DNA from 2 places in the Planomonospora alba genome. Region 1 is predicted to be linked to the other one. Evidence: riboswitches for the same ligand, from Rfam matches in the RefSeq annotation. Region 1 holds a riboswitch; the other holds the start of a gene.
What was found. A riboswitch is a leader RNA that binds a small molecule or an ion and turns the genes downstream of it on or off. The one in region 1 is predicted to bind cobalamin.
Positions count from the first base shown of each region.

Region 1 (7,656 bases):
CCGCCCTCGCGGCGCACCCGGGGCCGCCGCCCGCCCGGGCCGGTCAGGGAGTGGTCTCCACCCGGAAGCGGGGCAGCGCGTCCGGGTACTTCTCCCGGACGAACCTCACCATGTGCTCGCGGATGTCGCACTTGAGGTCCCAGGCGCTGGCGGAGTCGGCGGCGCTCATCAGCGCGCGCAGCTCCAGCAGCCCGTTGGGCAGGACGTCGGTGACCTGGAGCACCCAGTCCTTCTGGTCCCAGAGCGGATGCTCGCGCAGCGCGTGGTAGAGCTCGGTGCGCAGCTCCTCCACCGGGACGGACCAGTCGACCCGGAACATCACGTGGCCGATCACCCGGCTGCCGTGCCGGGTCCAGTTCTGGAACGGGTTGCTGGTGAAGTAGGAGACGGGCAGCACCAGCCGCCGCTCGTCCCACAGCCGCACGACCACGTAGGTGAGGGTCAGCTCCTCGATCCGGCCCCACTCGTTCTCCACCACGACCACGTCGTCCAGCCGGAGCGCGTCGCTGAAGGCGAGCTGGAGCCCGGCGAGCATGTTGCCCAGGGTGGACTGGGCGGCGATGCCCGCGACCACGCCGGCGATCCCGGCGGAGGCGAGCAGTCCGGCGCCGAGCGCGCGCACCTGCGGGAAGGTGAAGAGCATCGCGCCCAGTGCGACCACGATGACCACCGCCGAGGCGACCCGGCGGACGAGGGCGATCTGGGTGCGGATGCGCCGGGCCCGCATGTTGCGCTCGCCCTCGATCCGGAGCAGCCGGTCCAGCACGACGTCGGTCACCGCGTAGGCGCCCTGGATGACCAGCCAGGTGACGGAGCCGATCATGGCGAGGCTGAGGAGCCGCTGGATGTTCTGGTTGGTCTCGCCGTCGGTCATGCCCGGCTCGTAGACGGTGTAGGCGGCCACCACCGCGGCCGTGGCGAAGGCGGGCCAGGTGCAGCGCCGCACCAGCGGGCCGGCGAGGACCCACCTCTCTCCGATCAGTCGTGAGCGCAGCACCCGCCTCACCACCTCCACGGCCGCGACCGCGGCCAGCACGGAGCCCAACAGGATGATCCAGTCGGACACGGAAGACGTCCCCCCTCGTCAGCTTTCGCCGGTCTTTACCGGCGATTACCGACGGGAGGCTTCCCCTTGGGTTTCACCTGTAATCAGAAATCCTCATCGAATGTGACGTTCCCCTCGACGGCCACCTGATACGCCGAAACCCGGCGTTCGAAGAAGTTCGCCAGTTCCTGCACGTCCTGCAGCTCCATGAAGGCGAACGGGTTGGCCGTGCCGTACCGGACCGGCAGGCCGAGCCGGACCAGGCGCCGGTCGGCCACGTACTCCAGGTACCGCCGCATGTCCCGCACGTCCAGCCCCGGCAGGCCGTCGCCGCACAGATCGGCGGCGAAGGCCAGCTCGGCCGCGACCGCCTCCTCCAGCATCCGGGTGACCCGCGCGCCGAGCTCGTCGTCGAACAGGTCCGGCTCCTCGGCCCGTACGGTGTCCACCACGCCGAAGGCGAACTCCATGTGCATGGACTCGTCGCGGAAGACCCAGTTCGTCCCGGTGGCCAGGCCGCCGAGCAGGCCGCGGGAGCGGAACCAGTAGACGTAGGCGAAGGCGCCGTAGAAGAACAGGCCCTCGATGCACGCGGCGAAGCAGATGAGGTTGAGCAGGAAGGCCCGGCGGTCCTCGCGGGTCTCCAACCGCCTCAGGTCGCCGAGGGAGTCGATCCAGCGGAAGCAGAACTCGGCCTTGTCCCGGATCGACGGGATGTGCTCGACCGCGGCGAAGGCCCGGGCCCGCTCGTCGTGGTCGGGCAGGTAGGTGTCGAGCAGTGTCAGGTAGAACTGCACGTGCACGGCCTCCTCGAACAGCTGGCGGCTGAGGTAGAGCCGCGCCTCGGGGGCGTTGACGTGCTGGTAGAGGTTGAGGACCAGGTTGTTGGCCACGATCGAGTCGCCGGTGGCGAAGAACGCCACCAGCCGGTTGATCAGGTGGCGCTCCTGGGGCGTCATCCTCGCCAGGTCGGCGAGGTCGGAGTGGAGGTCCACCTCCTCCACCGTCCAGGTGTTGCGGATGGCGGCCCGGTAGCGCTCGTAGAAGCCGGGGTAGCGCATCGGGCGCAAGGTCAGGTCCATGCCGGGGTCGAGCAGCATGCTTGCGTGTCTCCGTATCGGTTCGTCCGCGGGCCGCGGGGGCCGTCGCGGGGTGTCGGAGGTCGTCGGCCGCGCGGAGGGCGGCCGTCCGCCGGGAGGGGGCGCCCGCCCGCCGGAAGGCGCCGAGGCGGCCGCGCCGGGCGCTACTGGCAGGCCTCGCAGACCTCGGGGTTCTCCAGGGAGCAGGCGACGGCGCCCGCGTCGGAGGCGGCCGCGCCCCCGGGGGCGGTCCCGGCGGCTGGTCCGGCCTCACCCGCGGCCGCCGGGGCCACGGTGGTCTGGGCGATCCGCGTCGCGGGGCGCGAGCGCAGGTAGTAGGTGGTCTTCAGGCCCGACTTCCAGGCGTAGGCGTACATCGAGGAGAGCTTGCCGATGGTCGGGGTGGCCATGAAGAGGTTCAGCGACTGCGACTGGTCGACGTACGGCGTGCGCGCGGCGGCCAGGTCGATCAGCGCCTTCTGCGGCAGCTCCCAGGCGGTCCGGTACAGGAGTTTGAGGTCGGCGGGGATCTGCGGGACGTCCTGGACCGAGCCGTCGGCCCGCTTGATCGCGTCCCGGACCTCCTCCGTCCACAGGCCGCGCTCCCGCAGGTCGCGGACGAGGTACCGGTTGACCTGGAGGAACTCCCCCGACAGGGTCTCGCGCTTGAAGACGTTGGAGACCTGCGGCTCGACGCACTCGTAGCAGCCGGCGATGGAGGCGATCGTGGCGGTCGGCGCGATCGCGATCAGCAGCGAGTTGCGCAGGCCGGTCTCGGCGATCCGCTCCCGGAGCGCGGCCCACTCCGCCGAGCGGGCGGTCCCGTGGCTGTCGGCGTAGTGGTCGGGGTGGAGCACGCCGGCCGCGGCCCGGGTCGCGCCGTAGGAGGGGTGGCGGCCCCGCTCGGCGGCCAGGTCCGCGGAGGCGGCGTAGGCGGCCAGCGCGATCTCCTCGGCGATCCGGGTGGACAGCTCCAGCGCCTCGCGCGAGTCGAACGGCAGGCGCAGCGCGAAGAACACGTCGGCCAGGCCCATCACGCCCAGCCCGATCGGCCGCCACCGCCGGTTGGCGGCCTCGGCCTCGGGGGTCGGGTAGAAGCCCAGGTCGATGGTGCGGTCCAGGAAGCGCACGGCGGTGCGCACGGTACGGCGCAGCCGCGCCCAGTCGAGGCCGGCGCCGTCGGCGGCCAGGTGGGCGGCGAGGTTGACCGAGCCGAGGTTGCAGACGGCGGTCTCGGCGTCGCTGGTCACCTCCAGGATCTCGGTGCAGAGGTTGGACAGGTGGATGACGTTGCCGGGCAGGGCGGTCTGGTTGGAGGTCCGGTTGGCCGCGTCCTTGAAGGTCATCCAGCCGTTGCCGGTCTGGGCCAGGGTGCGCATCATCCGGCCGTAGAGGGTCCGGGCCGGCAGCCGCCGCACGGCCAGCCCGGCGGCCTCGGCGGCCCGGTAGGCCCCGTCGAAGGCCTCGCCGTACAGGTCGACCAGGTGCGGGACGTCCTTAGGGTCGAACAGCGACCACTGCGCGTCGGCCTCGACCCGGCGCATGAACTCGTCGGGGACCCAGTTGGCCAGGTTGAGGTTGTGGGTGCGGCGGGCCTCCTCGCCGGTGTTGTCGCGCAGCTCCAAGAACTCCTCGACGTCGGCGTGCCAGGTCTCCAGGTAGACGCAGGCCGCGCCCTTGCGGCGGCCGCCCTGGTTGACCGCGGCGACGCTGGCGTCGAGGGTGCGCAGCCACGGCACGATCCCGTTGGAGTGGCCGTTGGTGCCGCGGATCAGCGAGCCCCGGGAGCGGATCCGGCTCCAGGAGATCCCGATGCCCCCGGCGTACTTCGACAGGCGTGCGACCTGCCCGTAGCGCTCGTAGATCGCCTCCAGCTCGTCGCGGGGCGAGTCGAGCAGGAAGCAGGACGACAGCTGCGGGCGGCGGGCGCCGGAGTTGAACAGGGTGGGCGAGCTGGGCAGGTAGGACAGGCTCGCCATGAGCCCGTACAGCTCGGCGGCCTCGGCGACCGTCCCGGACAGGCCGCAGGCCACCCGCAGGAAGAAGTGCTGGGGCCGCTCCAGGACCTTGCGGGTCTCGGGGTGGCGCAGCAGGTAGCGGTCGTAGACCGTGCGCAGCCCGAAGTACTCGAAGCGGGTCTGCTCGCGCACCAGCGCGTCCAGCTCCGCGGCGTGCGCGGCCACGAACTCCGCCAGCCGGTCGGCGACCAGCCCGGCCGCGTGGGTGGCGGCGACGGACTCCGAGAAGGTCCGCACGCCGTGCCCGGCGGTCTCCTCGGCGATCAGCCCGTCCAGCAGGGCCGCGGCGGTCCGGGAGTTCTCCGGGTCGGAGATCACCCGGGCGGCGGCCTCCTCGATGGCCAGCCACCCGGCCGCCGGGCCGCCGGGCTCGGCGCCCGCCGCGCCGCCGGCCCCCGCCGCGGTGTGGGCGGCCGTGCCGCCGGCCGCCCCGGTGCCGTCCATGGTCTGTGTCGGATGCATTCTTCGCGCGCTCGCATTCCCCGTCGTCGGTACGGCTCGGCGGGACGGGCGCGCGTCGGGGGCGGATCCCGGCCTGATGCGGGCATGCGGGACCGCCTCGTCCGCGGGCCCTCCCTCGAGGCCCTGGACTGTCTCCGTGGCGGGAGCCGCGGCCACCGCGCTCCCGCGGGCCGCCCCAGGCGTCCCCGGTCGCCGGACCCGGCTCCCTGACCACGCGTCACCGGCAGGTCTTCGGACTCACGGGCGTCGTGCTGCGCTTCCTACTGGCCGTCGCTTCCCAGGTCTCCCCAGTGCTCGACTGACGGCGGTCGTTCCCGTTCACCGCTGCGGGGCAGTCCCGGAATCCCACCGGGTTCCCTCTTGCCTCGCCCCTCCAGGGGCGAACCGACAACGAGAGGGATCCTACATCTAGGGGCGGATCGCGCAACCGGCCCTACAATTTGTGTTTGAGGGGTTCAGCAGCCCGAGCTCGTAGAGCACTCCGCGGGTGCGTTCGATCTCGGTGGACAGCCACTGCCGGAAGTCGTCCCCGCTCAGGTAGAGGCGGCTCCACCCCTGCCGCGCGCACAGTCCGCGCCAGCGCGGGGAGGCGTCGATCCGCTCGCAGAGCGCGACGGCGGCCTCGCGGTCCTCTGCGCCCATCTCCGCCGGGCCCATCAGCCCGCGCCAGTCGCTGTACTCCAGGCGGACGTCCAGCTCCATGAGCGCCGGGGCGTCGACGCCGTCGACGCGCTCGCGGGAGGAGACCGCCAGCGGCCGCAGCCGCCGCGCGGCGATCTCGGCGGCCAGGGAGCGCACCGGCCCCAGGACCGCGGCCACCCGCCCGCCGTACAGGGCCTCGACGGCCTGGGGGGTGGCGGCGTACCCGGCGTAGTCGAGCAGCCTGGCGTCCACGCCGAGGCACTTGCCGATCATCCCGTACAGGACGTGGTCCGGGCCGCCCGCCGCCCGGCCGCCGACCACCAGCTCCGCGGGGTCGCGCCGGAGCGCGTCGGCGACGTCCTCGAAGGAGCGCAGGCGCGAGTCGGCGGAGACGGCCAGCACCGCCCACTCGCCGACCAGGCGGGCCAGCGGGGTCGTGGACGCGAGCACGGGGGTCGCGCCGGAGATCTCCGCGCCCGCGACCAGCGGCATCCCGGCGACCAGCAGGCCGCCGCCCCGGGCGAAGGGGAGGCCCGGCGGGCCCGCCGCGGCGAGCGCGGCGAGCGCGGCGGCCCCGGCGCCGCCCGGGTGGTTGCCCACCTCGGCGGCCAGGGCCAGCCCGTCGCCGGTCACCGCGGCGGCCAGAGCGCGGGCGACGCGGTCGGCGTCCTGCCCGCGCTCCGCGGGCGCGATGATGGCCAGCCTCCCGGCGACCGGGCCGGGCTCGTCCGCCGCGCCGCATCCCGCCGCGGCGAGCACGAGTCCCGCGGTGAGCCAGCAGAAGCGCCTACGGTGCATCGGTGCCCCTTCCCCAGGGTGCCCTTGCCACCCTAGGTTACAGCACCATCACTTTCTGCCACCGATGGGGACTTGTCTGGATGCATCCCTTCTGCCGGAATCACCCGGGGGCACCGGGGGTCACTCGACGGTGACGCTCTTGGCCAGGTTGCGCGGCTTGTCCACGTCCCGGCCCAGGGCCACCGCGGCGTGGTAGGCGAACAGCTGCAGCGGGATGCCCAGCAGGATCGGGTCCAGCTCGACCTCGTTCTTCGGCACCACCAGGCAGTCGTCGGCCAGCTTGGCGTCGGCGACGCGGTGGCCGACCATGAGCACCTTGCCGCCCCGCGCGCGGATCTCGCCCAGCGTGGTGAGGTTCTTGTCCAGCAGCTCGTCGTCGGGGACGATCGCCACCGTCGGCATCTCCGGGCCGATCAGCGCCAGCGGACCGTGCTTGAGCTCGCTGGCCGGGTACGCCTCGGCGTGCACGTAGGAGACCTCCTTGAGCTTCTGCGCCCCCTCGCGCGCCACCGGGTAGCCCCGGACCCGGCCGACGAACATGATGCTCGGCGAGTCGGCGTACTTGTGGGCGAGCTCCTTGATCTGGGGCTCCAGCGCGAGGATCTCCTTGATCTGGTCGGGCAGCCTGCGCAGGCCCTCGCAGATGCGGCGGCCGTCGGCGGGCGACAGGTCGCGCACCCGCCCCAGGTGGAGGGCGAGCAGCGCGAAGGCCGCGGCGGTGGAGGTGAACGCCTTGGTGCTGGCGACGGAGACCTCGGGACCGGCGTGCAGGTAGACGCCGCCGTCGCACTCGCGGGCGATGGCGCTGCCGACGGTGTTGACGATGCCGAGCACCCGGCCGCCCTTGCGCTTGAGCTCCTGGACCGCCGCCAGGGTGTCGTAGGTCTCCCCGGACTGGCTGATCGCCACGTACAGGGTGTCGGGCTCCACCACCGGGTTGCGGTAGCGGAACTCGCTGGCGGGCTCGGCGTCGGCCGGGATGCGGGCCAGCTCCTCGATGAGCTGCGCGCCGATCTGGCCGGAGTAGTAGGCCGAGCCGCAGCCGATGATCTTCACGCGGCGGAAGGAGCGGGTCTCCCGCGCGTCCATGTTGAGGCCGCCCAGGTGGGCGACGTGGAAGCGGTCGTCGAGACGGCCGCGGAGCGTGCGGGCGACGGTCTCGGGCTGCTCGGAGATCTCCTTGAGCAGGTAGTGCTCGTAGCCGCCGGTGTCGTAGTGCGCGGCCTCCCAGTCGACGGTCAGCGGCTCCTTGGCGGTCTCCCGCGCGTCGCTGGCGAAGGTGCTGAACCCGTCGGCCCGCAGCACCGCGAGCTCGCCGTCCTCCAGGTGCACCACCTGGCGGGTGTAGCGGACCAGCGCGGCCACGTCGGAGGCGGCGAACATCTCCTTCTCGCCGATGCCCAGGACGATCGGGCTGCCGTTGCGGGCCACGACCACCTCGCCGGGGCGCTCGGAGTCGACCACCGCGATGCCGTAGGTGCCGACGACCCGCTTGAGCGCGAGGCGGACGGCCTCCTGCAGGGAGTCCGTCTCCTTGACGGTCCGGGCGATCAGGTGCGCCAGCACCTCGGTGTCGGTCTCGGACAGGAAGGTCGCGCCGTCGGCCTCCAGC
Region 1 is NZ_BAAAUT010000036.1:10,722-18,377, forward strand. Features, by position in the region: gene ABD823_RS21515 (mechanosensitive ion channel family protein) at 44-1,066, opposite strand; gene ABD823_RS21520 (ribonucleotide-diphosphate reductase subunit beta) at 1,150-2,145, opposite strand; gene ABD823_RS21525 (ribonucleoside-diphosphate reductase subunit alpha) at 2,289-4,604, opposite strand; cobalamin riboswitch at 4,810-5,008, opposite strand; gene ABD823_RS21530 (Bug family tripartite tricarboxylate transporter substrate binding protein) at 5,013-6,044, opposite strand; gene glmS (glutamine--fructose-6-phosphate transaminase (isomerizing)) at 6,165-7,656, opposite strand, start outside.

Region 2 (7,656 bases), on a different contig from region 1:
CTCGCCGTGAGGACCGCTCCGGCCGCTTCCCGGACCGCCTCGACCGCTCCGGCCGCGGCCCGGACCCGGCGCTCCCCAGGGGAACCGGACCCGGCGCTCCCGGCGGACCCGGGCCCGCGGGAACCATGACGGCCGGAGACGGGCTCAGGGGCGCAGGACCACCTTGCCGAAGGCCGCGCCCGATTCGAGACGCTCGTGCGCGAGCGACGCCTGGGCCAGGGGGAGGACCTCGTCGGTGACGCCCCGCAGCGCACCGCGGGCCGCGAGGTCGAAGACGGTCTTCAGCCCCGACCGCCGCCGCTCGGCACCGACCGAGCTGAGGCTGAACATGAGCAGTGACGGGGAGTGCTGGAAGCGCCCCAGCAGACCGGCGGCGAAGTCCGGGGCGGGGAACCCGCCGGCCGCGCCGCACACGACGTAGCGGCCGCCGGGCCGCAGCCGTCCGAGATGACGGCCGAGGTCGGCACCGGCCACGGGGTCGACGACGACGTCGTAGGCGGCGTCCTCGCCGTCCCGGGTGGAGAGCCCGAGCCCGCCCAGCCGCCCGGCATGCGCCGCCGAGCGGGTGGCCGCGGTCACCTCGGCCCCGAGGTGCGCCGCCATCTGGGCGGCCATCAGCCCCACGCCGCCGCTGGCACCGCGGACCAGGACGCTCTCCCCGGCGGTCACGCCGGCCCGTTCGAGCAGCAGCCACGCCGTCAGCGCGTTGACGCCGAGCGCCACGGCCTGCGCCGGGGAGAGCTCCGGCGGCAGCGCCACGACCTCGTCGGCCACCGCCCACTCGGCGTAGCCGCCCCCGCCGAGCATGGCGTAGACCCGCTCGCCGGTCGCCTCGGCGACGCCCGCCACCTCCAGCCCCGGGACGAACCCGGGAACCGGGAAGCCCGGGTCCTGCCCGCGGCGGGACATCACGTCGACGTGCCCGACCCCCGCCGCCTCCACCTCGATCAGCGTCTGTCCCGGCCCGGGGACGGGATCGGGGAGATCGACGAGACGCAGGGCGCCCCCGTCGTCGAACGAATGCACAGTGATCGCCTTCATGCCCCCACCGTAGGGATCATCGGACGTATGGGACGATGCTCGGGACGACCTGATCCATACGAGATCGTGCAGAGCGGATGGCGGTGGACCTCTTCAGCGACGTGATCGACAGCATGCGGACCGGACGGAAGTCGTTCTGCCGGACCCGCGGCACCGGCCGGTGGGGCAGGCGGCTCGACGCGTTCTCCGGGACGGGTTTCCACGTCGTGCTGGACGGCGGCGGCTGGCTCGTCACGCCGTCCGCGCCGTCCGCGCCGCCGGTGCGGCTCGGCGCGGGCGACGTGGTGTTCGTCCCGCACGGCGCGGCGCACGGGCTGAGCGGAACCCCGGACCGGCCCTTCGCCGAGCTGCCCGCGGCGCCGGACGCGCTCCCGCCGCAGGACCCCGGCGCGCCGTACGCGGACGTGGTGTGCGGCGCCTACCGGCTGGACAGAGGCCGGGCCCACCCCTTCCTGCTCGGCCTCCCCGACGTGATCCACCTGCGCGCCGGCCGTCACCCCGCCATGCGCACGCTGGTCGACCTGCTGGCCGGACGGCCGGAGTCCGGGTCGGGGGCGGGCGCCGCCGTACCCGCCCTGATCGACCTGCTCCTGGTCCATCTGCTGCGCGCCTGGCACGACGACGCGGGCCCGCCCGCGGCGCCGGACGACCCCGCCATCGCGACCGCCCTGCACCGGATCCACCACGACCCCCGGCGCAGGTGGACGGTGGAGGAGCTCGGTGCCGAGGTCGGCATGTCCCGCACCGCGTTCGCCCGCCGCTTCACCTCGCTCGTCGGCCTCCCGCCGATGACGTATCTGACCAACCAGCGGCTCAACCACGGCGCGCGGCTGCTCCGGGAGACCGACGCGCCGCTGGCGTCGATCGCCCGCCAGGTCGGCTACGGCTCGGAGTTCGCCTTCGCCAACGCCTTCCGGCGGGAGTTCGGGACGGCGCCGGGCCGGTACCGGCGCCGGGAACGCGCCCTCGGCGGCGACCGGCCCGGGACGGCCGCTCAGCCCGGGTAGCGGCGCGGCGTGTAGACCGTCCCCCGCTCCGTCACCCGGGTGGTGGAGGAGCCGACGATGAGCAGGCAGCGCATGTCCACCCGCGCCGGGTCGAGCTCGCCGAGGGTCGTGACGGTGACGCTCTCCTCCGCGCCGCCGACGTTCCGGCCGACCACCACCGGGGTGCCCGGGTCGCGGTGCTCCAGCAGCAGGTCGCGGGCGGCGGCCAGCTGCCAGGTACGGCTCCGCGAGGCCGGGTTGTAGATCGCCAGCACGAGGTCCGCCCGGGCCGCGGCGGTGACGCGCTCGGCGACGACCTCCCACGGCTTGAGGATGTCCGACAGGGAGATCACGCAGTAGTCGTGGCCGAGCGGCGCGCCGACCCGGCTCGCGACCGCCTGCGCGGCGGTCAGCCCGGGCACGACCCGCACCGGCACGTCGGGGAAGTCGGCGGCGACCTCCAGGACCGCGCTGGCCATCGCGAACACGCCGGGGTCGCCGGAGGAGACCACCGCCACGCGCCTGCCCTCGCGGGCCAGCTCCAGCGCGTGCCGGGCCCGCTCCGCCTCGACCCGGTTGTCGGTGCGGTGGCGGCGCTGGCGCGGGTTCGGCTCGACCCGGTCGACGTAGGGACCGTAGCCGACCAGGTCGGTGGCGGCCGCCAGGGCCTCCTGCGCCTCGGGCGTGAGCCAGGGGCGCCCGGCCGGGCCCAGCCCCACGACCACGACCTCCCCGGCCGCCCCGGGCAGCCCCCGCTCGGCCTCCCGCCGGACCTCCTGCACGGCCTCCCCCCCGGCCTCCCGCTCTGCCGCGAACGCGCGCTCGGCCGGGCTGGGCAGCAGGGCGAGGGAGAAGTACGGCACGCCGTCCGGGTCGACGTCCTTGAGCGGCGCGATCCGCTCGGCGCCCATGGTGGCCCGCTCGACGTACCAGGCGTCGTCGAGCCGCCCGGCCTCGGCGAGGGCCTCGCGCACCTTGGTGAAGGTCCGCCCCAGCTTGAGCACCGCCGCCGAGTCGGCGGCGCGCAGCCGCTCGGCCAGCACCTCGCCCGGCAGCGTGCCGGGCAGCACCGTCAGCGTCTCGTCCCGCTCCACCAGCGGCCGCCCCAGCACCGCGGCCGCCGCGCTGACCGAGGTCACCCCCGGCACCACCTCGGTCGGGTAGCGGTGGGCGAGCCGCTTGTGCATGTGCATGTAGGAGCCGTAGAAGAGCGGGTCGCCCTCACTCAGCACCACCACGGTCCGGCCCGCGTCGAGGTGGGCGGCGAGCCGGTCCGCGCACTCGGCGTAGAAGTCGTCCAGCGCCCCCTGGTAGCCGCCCGGGTGGTCGGTCGTCTCGGTGGTCAGCGGGTACAGCAGCAGTTCCTCGATCTGGCCCTGGCGCATGTACGGCGACGCGATGGAGCGGGCGATGCTGCGGCCGTGCCGGGCGGCGTGGTAGGCGATCACATCGGCCTCGCCGATCAGCCGGGCGGTCTTGACCGTGACCAGCTCGGGGTCGCCGGGACCGAGGCCGACGCCGTACAGGCGTCCCGTCATGGTGATCACTCCTCTTCGCTGGCGATGGCGTTGATCGCCGCCGCCGTCATCGCACTGCCGCCCCGGCGGCCGTGCACCACCAGGTGCTCCAGGTCGCTCTCCGCCAGGGCCAGCTTGGACTCCGCCGCGCCGATGAAGCCGACCGGGATGCCGAGCACCGCCGCCGGGCGGCCCGCGCCCTCGGCGACCAGCTCCAGCAGGCGGAACAGCGCGGTCGGCGCGTTGCCGATCGCGACCACGGATCCGTCGAGCCGGTCCCGCCAGAGCTCCAGGGCGGCGGCGCTGCGGGTGGTGCCGAGCCGCTCGGCCAGGGCCGGCACCCGGGGGTCGCCCAGGGTGCACAGGATCTCGTTGTCCGCGGGGAGCCTGCGCCTGGTCACGCCGGAGGCGACCATCATGGCGTCGCACAGCACCGGCGCCCCCGCCCGCAGCGCGGCCCTGGCCTCGCGGACCGCCCCCGGCGACCAGGCCAGGTCGGTCACGAGGTCCGTCATGCCGCACGCGTGGATCATCCGGACGGCGACCTGCGCGACCTCGGGCGGCATGCCGCTCAGGTCGGTCTCGGCGCGGATCGTGGCGAACGAGCGCCGGTAGATCTCGGCGCCGTCGCGGATGTAGTCGGTCCCGGCGCCGATGGCCGCGCCGCCCGGCGCGCCGTACCCGCCCGGGCCCCCCGGCGCGCCGGGGTCCGCGCTCCGCCCGGTCGCCGGGCCCGTCCCCGCCGCACCGCCCGGCGCGCCGGGCCCTCCGTACCCTCCGTGCCCGCCGATGTCCCCGCTCCGCTCCGTCACGGCTGCCTCTCCTCGTATCCGTCGCCGGTGGCCGTCATGGAGACCACCCGGCCTCGCGGGAGTCCGCACCGCCGCGCGCATCCCGCCCAGTGGACCGGCGTGTCCGGCGCCGCGTCGCGGGCGAGCACCCAGCGGGTCGCGTCCGCCCGCACGTCGGCGAGCGACTTCGCGCAACCGGGGCTGCCGGTGCAGGCGCTCACGCCGGTCCAGGGCGAGCCGGGGTCGGTCACCAGGCCGCGGGCCGCGAGCCCGGCCGCCAGGTCCGCCGCCCGGGCGGGGGCGACATCCGGCAGCACGGCCGTGCGCCACGGCGTCAGCCGCACCTCGGCGGCGCTCTCCGCCGCGGCGGCCAGGGCCCGCGCCTGGCCGGGGGTGAGCCGCCCGAGCGGGATCAGGGCCTGCACCGCCGTACGGCCGCCGGGCAGGTGGAGCACGCCGACGCGGCGCTCCGGCGGGCCGTCCGCCAGCCGGACGGCCCCGGCCGCCCCGGAGCCCTCCGCCCCGCCGCCGGGCTCGCCGCCGAGGAGGGCCGCGATCCGGCCCGGGCCGTCGGCGATCTCGGCGATGCGCCACTCCGTGTCGCGCAGGCGCAGGAACGCCTCGGCGGCGTCCAGCATGAGCGGGACCGCCGTGTCCGGGTGCACGTCCAGTCCGGCGTCCCGGCCGGCCAGCAGCAGGCGGCCGCCGGAGCAGGTCACGTCCGCCTCCAGCTCCAGTCCCACGTCGCCGAGGGCGAAGAGGAACCGGCCGGGCAGCTCCGCCAGCGCCGGGCGCGCGCACAGCGCCTCGTCGAGCGCGGCCACCGCGTCCCGGTCGCCGAACGGCGAGGCGACGATGTTCCGCACCCGCTCGTGGGTGACGGAGGGCAGCAGCCCCGCGGCGGCGATCCGCTCCGCGAAGGTGCCCGCGCCCGCCGCGGGCAGGCCGCGCACCTGGACGTTGGCCCGCGAGGTCAGCTCGATCACGCCCGAGCCCAGCTCCTCCGCGCAGGCGGCGAGCTCGCGCAGCTGGGCCGCGGAGACCACCCCGCCCGGGAGTCGGACGCGCGCGAGCAGCCCGTCGGCGGCCTGGTGCACCTGCAGCGCTCCCGGACAGGCATCGAGACGCGTTCGTCGGGGAACGCCGGATTTGGACACGGTGAGGATGGTAACGCCACTTCTGTCTGCCGTAGGCTTGCCCGCAGGCGAAGGCACGGAGGAAGCCGGTGAGAGTCCGGCGCGGTCCCGCCACTGTGACCGGGGAGCGAACCCCACCGCAGGCCACTGTCCGGAGACGGGCGGGAAGGCCGGGGGGAGCGGCGATCCGGGAGCCAGGAGACTCCGGCCCTCGCTACACCCGCGACCGGGGCGAGGACCCCGAGGGAGGAACTTCTCCGTGTCCGACGTACCCGGCGTGCCCGGCGCCCTTGACGCGCCCGGCGACGACCGCACCGTCCTGCTGCTGTCGACCTCCGACACCGACCTGCTGAGCGCCCGGGCCAGTGGTGCCCGCTACCGCCTCGGCAACCCCGCCCGGCTGCTCCCCGACGACCTGCCCGAGCTGCTGGAGGGCACCGACCTGGTCGTGGTGCGCCTGCTCGGCGGGCGCCGGGCCTGGGAGGAGGGGCTGGACGCCCTCCTGGCGGGCCCCCGCCCGGTCGTGGTCCTCGGCGGCGAGCAGGCGCCCGACGCGGAACTGATGGAGCTGTCCACGGTCAGCGGCGGCGTCTGCGCCGAGGCGCACGCCTACCTCGCCCACGGCGGCCCGGCGAACCTGGCCGAGCTGCACGCGTTCCTGTCCGACACGGTCCTGCTGACCGGCCGCGGCTTCGCGCCGCCCGCGGCGGCGCCCTCCTGGGGCCTGCTGGAGCGCACCTCCCGCGACGGGACCCACGCCGGCTCCCGCGACGGGACCCACGCCGGCTCCCAGGGCGACGCCCGCGGCGGGCAGGGCCCGGTGATCGGCGTGCTCTACTACCGGGCGCACCACATGGCGGGCAACACCGCCTTCGTCGAGGTGCTCTGCCGGGCGATCGAGGACGCGGGCGGCCGGGCCATGCCGGTCTTCTGCTCCTCGCTGCGGACCGCGGAGCCGGAACTGCTGGCCACCCTGCGCCGGGCCGACGCGCTGGTCGTGACCGTGCTGGCGGCGGGCGGCTCGCGCCCGGCGACCGCCGGGGCGGGCGGCGACGACGAGGCCTGGGACGTCGGCGCGCTCGCCGAGCTCGACGTGCCGATCCTCCAGGGGCTCTGCCTGACCACGAGCAGGCGGGCCTGGGAGGAGAACGACGACGGCCTGTCCCCGCTGGACGCGGCCTCGCAGGTGGCGATCCCCGAGTTCGACGGGCGGATCATCACGGTGCCGTTCTCGTTCAAGGAGGTCGACCGGGACGGGCTGACCGTCTACGAGGCCGACCCCGAGCGCGCCGCCCGGGTGGCCGGCATCGCCGTACGGCACGGCCTGCTCAGGCGCACCCCGCCCGCCGAGCGGCGGCTGGCCGTCATGCTGTCCGCCTACCCGACCAAGCACTCGCGGGTGGGCAACGCGGTCGGCCTGGACACGCCCGCCAGCACGGTGCGGCTGCTGGCGCGCCTCGCCGAGGCGGGCTACGACCTGGGCGAGGGCTTCCCCGGAGTGGCCGAGCAGGACGGCGACGCGCTCATCCACGCGCTGATCGCCGCCGGCGGGCAGGACGCGGACTGGCTGACCGAGGAGCAGCTCGCGGGCAACCCGGTGCGCATCTCCGCCGAGTCCTACCTCTCCTGGTACCGGACGCTGCCCGAGGACCTGCGGGCGGACATGGAGCGGCACTGGGGCCCGCCGCCGGGCGAGCTGTTCGTGCACGAGGGCGACATCGTGCTGGCCGCGCTGCGCGCCGGGAACCTCGTCGTCATGGTGCAGCCGCCGCGCGGCTTCGGCGAGAACCCGATCGCGATCTACCACGACCCCGACCTGCCGCCCAGCCACCACTACCTGGCCGCCTACCGGTGGCTGTCGGCCGAGTTCGGCGCGCACGCGGTGGTGCACGTGGGCAAGCACGGCAACCTGGAGTGGCTGCCCGGCAAGTCCGCGGGCCTGTCGGCCTCGTGCGCCGCCGACGCGGCCATCGGCGACCTGCCGCTGGTCTACCCGTTCCTGGTGAACGACCCCGGCGAGGGCACGCAGGCCAAGCGGCGCGCGCACGCCGTGCTCGTGGACCACCTGGTGCCGCCGATGGCCCGCGCGGAGACCTACGGCGACATCGCCCGGCTGGAGCAGCTGCTCGACGAGCACGCCTCGATCGCCGCGATGGACCCGGCCAAGCTGCCCGCGATCCGCGCG
Region 2 is NZ_BAAAUT010000007.1:139,163-146,818, reverse strand. Features, by position in the region: gene ABD823_RS06245 (aminotransferase class IV family protein) at 1-10, shown strand, start outside; gene ABD823_RS06240 (quinone oxidoreductase family protein) at 145-1,041, opposite strand; gene ABD823_RS06235 (AraC family transcriptional regulator) at 1,119-2,048, shown strand; gene cobJ (precorrin-3B C(17)-methyltransferase) at 2,036-3,565, opposite strand; gene ABD823_RS06225 (precorrin-8X methylmutase) at 3,571-4,200, opposite strand; gene ABD823_RS06220 (precorrin-3B synthase) at 4,353-5,432, opposite strand; cobalamin riboswitch at 5,509-5,698, shown strand; gene cobN (cobaltochelatase subunit CobN) at 5,731-7,656, shown strand, end outside.
Region 2: it holds a riboswitch for cobalamin, as region 1 does, so the genes downstream of both, cobN (cobaltochelatase subunit CobN) here and ABD823_RS21525 (ribonucleoside-diphosphate reductase subunit alpha) in region 1, are expected to answer to the same signal.